DNA from 2 places in the Aurantimonas sp. C2-5-R2 genome. Region 2 is predicted to be linked to the other one. Evidence: predicted binding sites of a transcription regulator. Region 2 holds the regulator's gene; the other holds the start of a gene.

Region 1 (3,538 bases), on a different contig from region 2:
GCAATCAACGAGAACGGTTTCGACGAAGGCCTCAGGCTCCAGCGCGGCAAATGCCCGGTCGAAGGGCTGCTCGACCACGGCGTCGAACCCAAGCGCTCCGAGCAGCCGCGCTTTCATCGGCGCCGGGGTCAGTCGCGCAACTGGCATGTCGGGACGGAAGACCGTGCGCGGATGCGGCTCGAAGGTGAGGCAGACGAGCGGCCGACCCTCGGCCTCGGCCAATTCGCGCGCGACCGCGAGCACCGCCTGGTGGCCGCGATGGACGCCGTCGAAATTGCCGACCGCGACGACGCAGCCGGCGAGGCTCTCGGGAATGTCCGCGATGCCGCCAAGCCGCAGCGCGGCGCCATTCGTCATGCCAGCGACGCCATGAAAGTGCGGGCGTCGAGACCGCGTTCGCCCAAGACCCGCGCGACCGCCTCGGGGTCGGGGTCCGGTCCGCCGAACTCGTCGCCATGGACGCCGTCGGTGATCAGCAGCACATCGATGCCGAAATCGTTGGCGCCCTTGATGTCGGTCATCAGGCCGTCGCCGATGGCGAGAATGCGCGCGCGATCCGACATGCCGGCCACCCGGGTCGCGACGTCGTAGATCGGCCGATGCGGCTTGCCGGCGAGATGGACCGTCGCCCCGAGGGCGGCATAGTCACGCGCCAGCGCGCCGGCACAGTAGATCAGCCGGTCGCCACGATGCACGACGAGGTCAGGGTTGGCGCAGATCATCGGCAGGCCAAGGGCGTTGAGGCGAGACAGCAGATCGCCATAGTCGGCGGGCGTCTCCGCCTCGTCGTCGTAGAGGCCGGTCGCCACAATCACCGCCGCGTCCGCCTCATCGACCCGGTCGACGCAGAGCCCGTCGAACAGCTCGATGTCCCGTGCCGGGCCGAGATGGAAGACCGGCCCGCCGGTCTCCGCGATCAGCGCGCGGGTTGCGTCGCCGGAGGTGACGACCGCATCATAGGCATCGCGCGAAAACTCCAGCGCGTCGAGCTGGTCGATGACGCTCGCCGATGGACGCGGCGAATTGGTCAAAAGAACCACTTTGGCGCCGGCCCCGCGCGCCGCTGTCAAGGCGGCTTCGGCGGCCGGGTGCTTGCGCTCGCCATTGTGGACGACGCCCCATACGTCGCAGAACAGCGCGTCGTAGCCGTTGGAAATTTCGGCCAGAGCCTTTATCTTGCGACTGATGCCGGAATTACCGGGAGTGGTGATGTCCATCGACGGCCCGTTGTCTTTCAACTGATCGCCCGAGGCGTTAGAGGCGGGGCGCCGACCGGTCAAGGCGCTGATCGACCGGACCTGCGTCCCGACGAACGAGCCGAGCATGACCGTCTCGGCATATAAAAATCCTGTCGTCAGCCGTCCGCGACATCTTGACATCGCGCCGCGCGCCACCCTATCTGCCTCGTCGTTAGCACTCTCCATTGGTGAGTGCCAAATTCTTCGAGCCGGGTCCCGTTCTGGGTCCGGCCGTATTCGTTCAACGAAGGGTTCAACGAACATGGCAGCTGTGAATTTCCGTCCCCTGCACGATCGCGTCGTCGTACGCCGGGTGGAATCCGAAGCCAAGACCGCTGGCGGGATCATCATTCCGGACACGGCGAAGGAAAAGCCCCAGGAAGGCGAGATCATCGCCGTCGGCTCCGGCGCGCGTGACGAGTCCGGCAAGGTCGTACCGCTCGACGTCAAGTCCGGCGACCGCATCCTCTTCGGCAAATGGTCGGGCACCGAGGTCAAGCTGAACGGCGAAGACCTTCTGATCATGAAGGAATCCGACATCATGGGTATCGTCGGCTGAAGACGAGCGACGGCTCCTGAGCCGACGTTCCACAACGACATTCCAAGAAACTTCAAACGGCGCGGCCTTCGATGGCGCGCCCGGGAGAATTAAGACCATGGCAGCTAAAGAAGTAAAATTCGGCCGCGACGCACGTGAACGCATGCTGCGCGGCGTCGACATCCTCGCCGACGCGGTGAAGGTGACCCTCGGCCCCAAGGGCCGTAACGTCGTCATCGACAAATCCTTCGGCGCGCCGCGCATCACCAAGGACGGCGTTACCGTCGCCAAGGAGATCGAGCTTGAGGACAAGTTCGAGAACATGGGCGCCCAGATGGTGCGCGAAGTGGCCTCGAAGACCAATGACAAGGCCGGCGACGGCACCACGACCGCGACCGTTCTCGCCCAGGCGATCGTTCGCGAGGGTGGCAAGTCGGTTGCCGCCGGCATGAATCCGATGGACGTCAAGCGCGGCATCGACATGGCCGTCATCAAGGTCGTCGAAGCCCTGCAGGCCTCTGCCCGCAAGATCGAGACCTCGGACGAAGTCGCCCAGGTCGGCACCATCTCGGCCAATGGCGAGAAGGAAATCGGCGAGATGATCGCCGCCGCCATGCAGAAGGTCGGCAACGAGGGCGTCATCACGGTCGAGGAAGCCAAGACCGCCGAGACCGAGCTCGAAGTCGTCGAGGGCATGCAGTTCGATCGCGGCTATCTGTCGCCCTACTTCGTGACCAACCCGGAGAAGATGGTCGCCGAGCTCGAGGACGCCTACATCCTCCTGCACGAGAAGAAGCTCTCCAACCTCCAGGCGCTGCTGCCGGTGCTCGAGTCCGTCGTGCAGTCGTCCAAGCCGCTGATCATCATCGCCGAGGACGTCGAGGGCGAGGCTCTGGCCACGCTCGTCGTCAACAAGCTGCGTGGCGGCCTGAAGATCGCCGCCGTCAAGGCGCCGGGCTTCGGCGATCGCCGCAAGGCGATGCTCGAGGACATCGCCGTCCTCACCGGCGGTCAGGTCATCTCCGAGGACCTCGGCATCAAGCTCGAGAATGTCACGCTCGACATGCTCGGCCGCGCCAAGAAGGTCTCTATCACCAAGGAAAACACCACCATCGTCGATGGTGCCGGTGAGAAGGAGCAGATCCAGGCCCGTGTCGGCCAGATCAAGGGCCAGATCGAGGAGACCACCTCGGACTACGACAAGGAGAAGCTGCAGGAGCGTCTCGCCAAGCTGGCGGGCGGCGTCGCGGTCATCCGCGTCGGCGGTGCGACCGAGGTCGAGGTCAAGGAAAAGAAGGACCGCGTCGACGACGCGCTCAACGCCACCCGCGCGGCCGTCGAAGAGGGCATCGTCGCCGGTGGTGGCGTCGCTCTGTTGCGCGCCTCCAACGCCCTGACGATCAAGGGTGAGAACCAGGACCAGGAAGCCGGCATCACCATCGTGCGCCGCGCGCTCCAGGCTCCGCTTCGCCAGATCGTCACCAATGCTGGCGCCGAAGGCTCCATCATCGTCGGCAAGATCCTCGACAATTCGTCGGTGACCTTCGGCTACAACGCCCAGACCGGCGAATATGGCGACATGATCCAGATGGGCATCGTCGATCCGGTCAAGGTCGTGCGCTCGGCGCTCCAGGACGCGGCTTCGGTCGCCGGCCTGCTGGTCACCACCGAGGCGATGATCTCGGAGGCTCCGAAGAAGGATTCGGGCGGCGGCATGGGCGGCGGAATGCCCGGCGGCATGGGCGGCATGGGCGGCATGGAC
Region 2 (3,538 bases):
GAACCCTGTCGGCACCGGCATTTGGGGGAATGGCAGACATGACGGCACAGCGGATCGACGGCAAGGCGCGCGCGGCGCGGATCATCGAGGAGGTAAAGCGCGCGGCCGACGCACTCACCACCGAGACCGGCATGCAGCCGGGGCTGGCCGTCGTCATCGTCGGCGAGGACCCGGCCAGCCAGGTCTATGTCGGCTCCAAGGCGCGGACGGCCAAGGACTGCGGCTTCAAGTCGGTCAAGCATGTGCTGGGCGCCGAGACCGGCGAAGCCGCGCTGCTCGGCAAGATCCGCGAGCTCAACGCCGACCCGACCATCCACGGCATTCTGGTGCAGTTGCCGCTCCCCGATCAGATCGACGAGGCCAAGGTGATCCAGGCGATCGCGCCGGACAAGGATGTCGACGGCTTCGGCCTCGTCAATGTCGGCCGCCTCTCGACCGGCGCCCTCGACACGGCCTTCGTGCCCTGCACGCCGGCCGGCTCGATGATCCTGATCCGCGACGTCCTCGGCGACGATCTGTCGGGCAAGACGGCCGTCGTCGTCGGCCGCTCCAACATCGTCGGCAAGCCGATGGCGCAGCTGCTGCTGGCCGCCAACGCGACGGTGACCATCGCCCATTCGCGCACGGCCGATTTAGCCGCCGTCTGCCGGGGCGCCGACATCCTGGTCGCGGCCGTCGGGCGGCCCGAAATGATCACCGGCGATTATGTGAAGGCGGGCGCCGTCGTCATCGACGTCGGCATCAACCGGATCGCCGCGCCGGAAAAGGGCCTCAGTGACGACGGCAAGCCGAAGACGCGCCTCGTCGGCGACGTCGCCTATGCCTCAGTCGCCGAAAAGGCCGCGGCGGTCACGCCGGTGCCGGGCGGCGTCGGGCCGATGACCATCGCCATGCTGATGGCCAACACGCTGACCGCAGCCTATCGCGCGGCCGGCAAAACGCCGCCGGTGTTTTGAAGCCGGGCTGATTACGCCGCGTCGCCGGTGGTGCCGGCCTCGGTCGTCTCCTCCGGCTTCGGCTGGCCCTGCTTCGGCCCGCCCTTGGCGACGCCGACCATTGCCGGCCGCAGCACCCGGTCGCCGATCGCATAGCCCGCCTGCACCACCTGGACGACGGTGTTGTCGGGAACCTCCGGGTTCGGCACCTCGAACATCGCCTGATGGAAATGCGGATCGAAGCGCTGGCCCTCGGGATCGAGCTTCTTCACGCCATGCTTTTCCAATGTGCCGAGCAGCCCGCGTTCGGTCACCTCGATGCCGTCGATCAACGCGTTAAGGCCATCGTCGCCGTGTTCCTTGGCCTCGGCCGGCACCGCCTCGATGGCGCGGCGCAGATTGTCGGCGACCGACAGCATCTCGCGGGCAAAGCTGGTCACGGCATAGGTGCGCGCGTCCTTGATCTCGCGCTCGGTGCGCCGGCGCAGATTTTCCATGTCGGCGGCGAGCCGCAGCAGGCGATCCTTGACGTCGGCATTCTCGGCCTCGAGATCGGCGATGCGGGCGGCATCGGCGTCGGCCGCCGCATCCGCATCGGCAAAGCCGCTCGCGGCATCCGCGGCGAACTCGTCATCGGCGTTGGCGTTGGCCGCGGCGCGCTCGGCTTCCGCCATCGCCGCTCTGTCGGCCGCCGCCGCTTCCGCCGCCTCGCTGCGGTAGACACCCTGAGTGCGCCTGTCTTTCTCGCTTGCCATCCGTCCTTCACCTCATCTCAGTCGCGCGCCGCAACACGCTTCTCTTCGGCTCGTGGGAGGGCGAGCGCGGATTGCGGCGGAAAATCATTATCGAGGCCGCATATCGAATTGACGGGCGCAGAAATCAAGCCTCGCGCGCGGCAGAGCCCTTGGCGAGCAGTCGGGAGACGATACGCGCGGTATAGTCGACCATCGGCACGATGCGCTTGTAGTTGAGCCGGGTCGGGCCGATGACGCCGACCGCGCCGATGACGTTTTCCGTGCCACCCCTGTAGGGCGCGACCACCAGCGAGGAACCGGACAGCGAGAACAGCTTGTTCTCCGAGCCGATGAAGATGCGCACGCCATTGCCGGTTTCGGCGAGGCCGAGCAGCTCGATGATACCACTCTTGGTTTCCAGATCGTCGAACAACAGGCGCAGGCGGTCCAGATCCTCGGCCGCCGTGACGTTTTCCAGAAGATTGGCCCGACCACGCACGATCAGCCGCGCCGGCTGGTCGGCGGAGGCGCCGGACCAGACGGCGAGGCCCTTGTCGACGAGCTCGCGCGACAGGACGTCGAGGGCGTTCGCCGTCTCGTCCTTCAGCCGGGCGATGCGCTCGCTAGCCTCGCCGAGCGTGCGCCCGACCACATGGGCGTTGAGGAAATTGCCGGCCTCGATGAGCTGCGAGGCGGTGATCCCGGCCGGAAGGTCGAGGATGCGGTTCTCGACTTCGCCATTGGCGCCGACGAGCACCGCCAGCGCCTTGGTCGGCTCCAGCCGGATGAACTCGATATGTTTCAGCCGCAGGTCGGATTTGGCGGTCAGCACGATGCCGGCGCCGCGCGACAGGCCGGACAAGAGATTGCTCGCCTCGGTCAACAGCGAATCGAAGGGCCTTCCGTCGCCCGACAGCCGCACCTTTTCCTCGATCTCCTCACGCTCGGAGGCGCCGAGATCGCCGACCTCCAGAAACGCGTCGACGAAAAACCGCAGGCCGAGCTCGGTCGGCAGCCGCCCGGCGCTGACATGCGGGGCGTAGATGAGGCCGAGCGCTTCCAGATCGCTCATGACGTTGCGGATCGAGGCCGGCGACAGCGCGTTGCTCAAGAGCTTCGACAACATGCGCGAGCCGACCGGCTCGCCGATATCCAGATAGCTCTCGACGATCAGCCGGAAGATGTCACGCGTCCGCTCGTCGAGACCCAGTGGGGTTGCGGCGACCAAGTCGCTGACTGGCAAGCGGAATTCGGTCATGATTGGGTGTTCGCTTCGGGCACGATCTGACTATAGGTGTCCCGGCCGGCGGAGCCAAGCCGCAATGCCGTGCTCTCGACGAGCCCGGCTTGCCGCCTCGCCGCATGGCCGGTACAAGCCCAACGCAACCCGTGGCGGTTATTCGCCTTCTTTCAAAGACTATTATTCAGGACGGCATCATGCGCCCATCGAAACGCGCCGGCGACCAGTTGAGGCCCGTCAGCCTCGAGCGCGATTTTTCACGCCACGCGGAAGGCTCCTGTCTCGTCAAGTTCGGCGACACCCATGTTCTGTGCACCGCGAGCCTGGAAGAGCGGGTGCCCGGCTGGCTGAAGAACTCCGGCAAGGGCTGGGTGACCGCCGAATACGGCATGCTGCCGCGCGCCACGGGCGAGCGCATGCGCCGCGAGGCCGCCAGCGGCAAGCAGTCCGGCCGCACCCAGGAGATCCAGCGCCTGATCGGGCGCTCGCTGCGCGCGGTCGTCGATCTGCAAGCGCTTGGCGAACGGTCGATTACCGTCGATTGCGACGTCATCCAGGCCGACGGCGGCACGCGCACGGCGGCGATCACCGGCGGCTTCGTCGCGCTCGCCGACTGTCTCGGCTGGATG

What was found. Region 2 encodes HrcA, which represses chaperone genes, less so after heat shock. Its sites were predicted from a motif close to GTTAGCACTCNCNNNNNGNGAGTGCTAAC; they were not measured.
Region 1: the regulator HrcA is predicted to act here: its motif matches at 1,410-1,438, upstream of groES (co-chaperone GroES).

Annotation. Positions count from the first base shown of each region.
Region 1 covers NZ_JAZHLJ010000001.1:184,488-188,025, forward strand. Annotated here, with positions in the region: gene VQ044_RS00845 (bifunctional riboflavin kinase/FAD synthetase) at 1-357, opposite strand, end outside; gene VQ044_RS00850 (TIGR01459 family HAD-type hydrolase) at 354-1,325, opposite strand; gene groES (co-chaperone GroES) at 1,501-1,797, shown strand; gene groL (chaperonin GroEL) at 1,895-3,538, shown strand, end outside.
Region 2 covers NZ_JAZHLJ010000056.1:12,113-15,650, forward strand. Annotated here, with positions in the region: gene folD (bifunctional methylenetetrahydrofolate dehydrogenase/methenyltetrahydrofolate cyclohydrolase FolD) at 39-956, shown strand; gene grpE (nucleotide exchange factor GrpE) at 968-1,609, opposite strand; gene hrcA (heat-inducible transcriptional repressor HrcA) at 1,815-2,927, opposite strand; gene rph (ribonuclease PH) at 3,107-3,538, shown strand, end outside.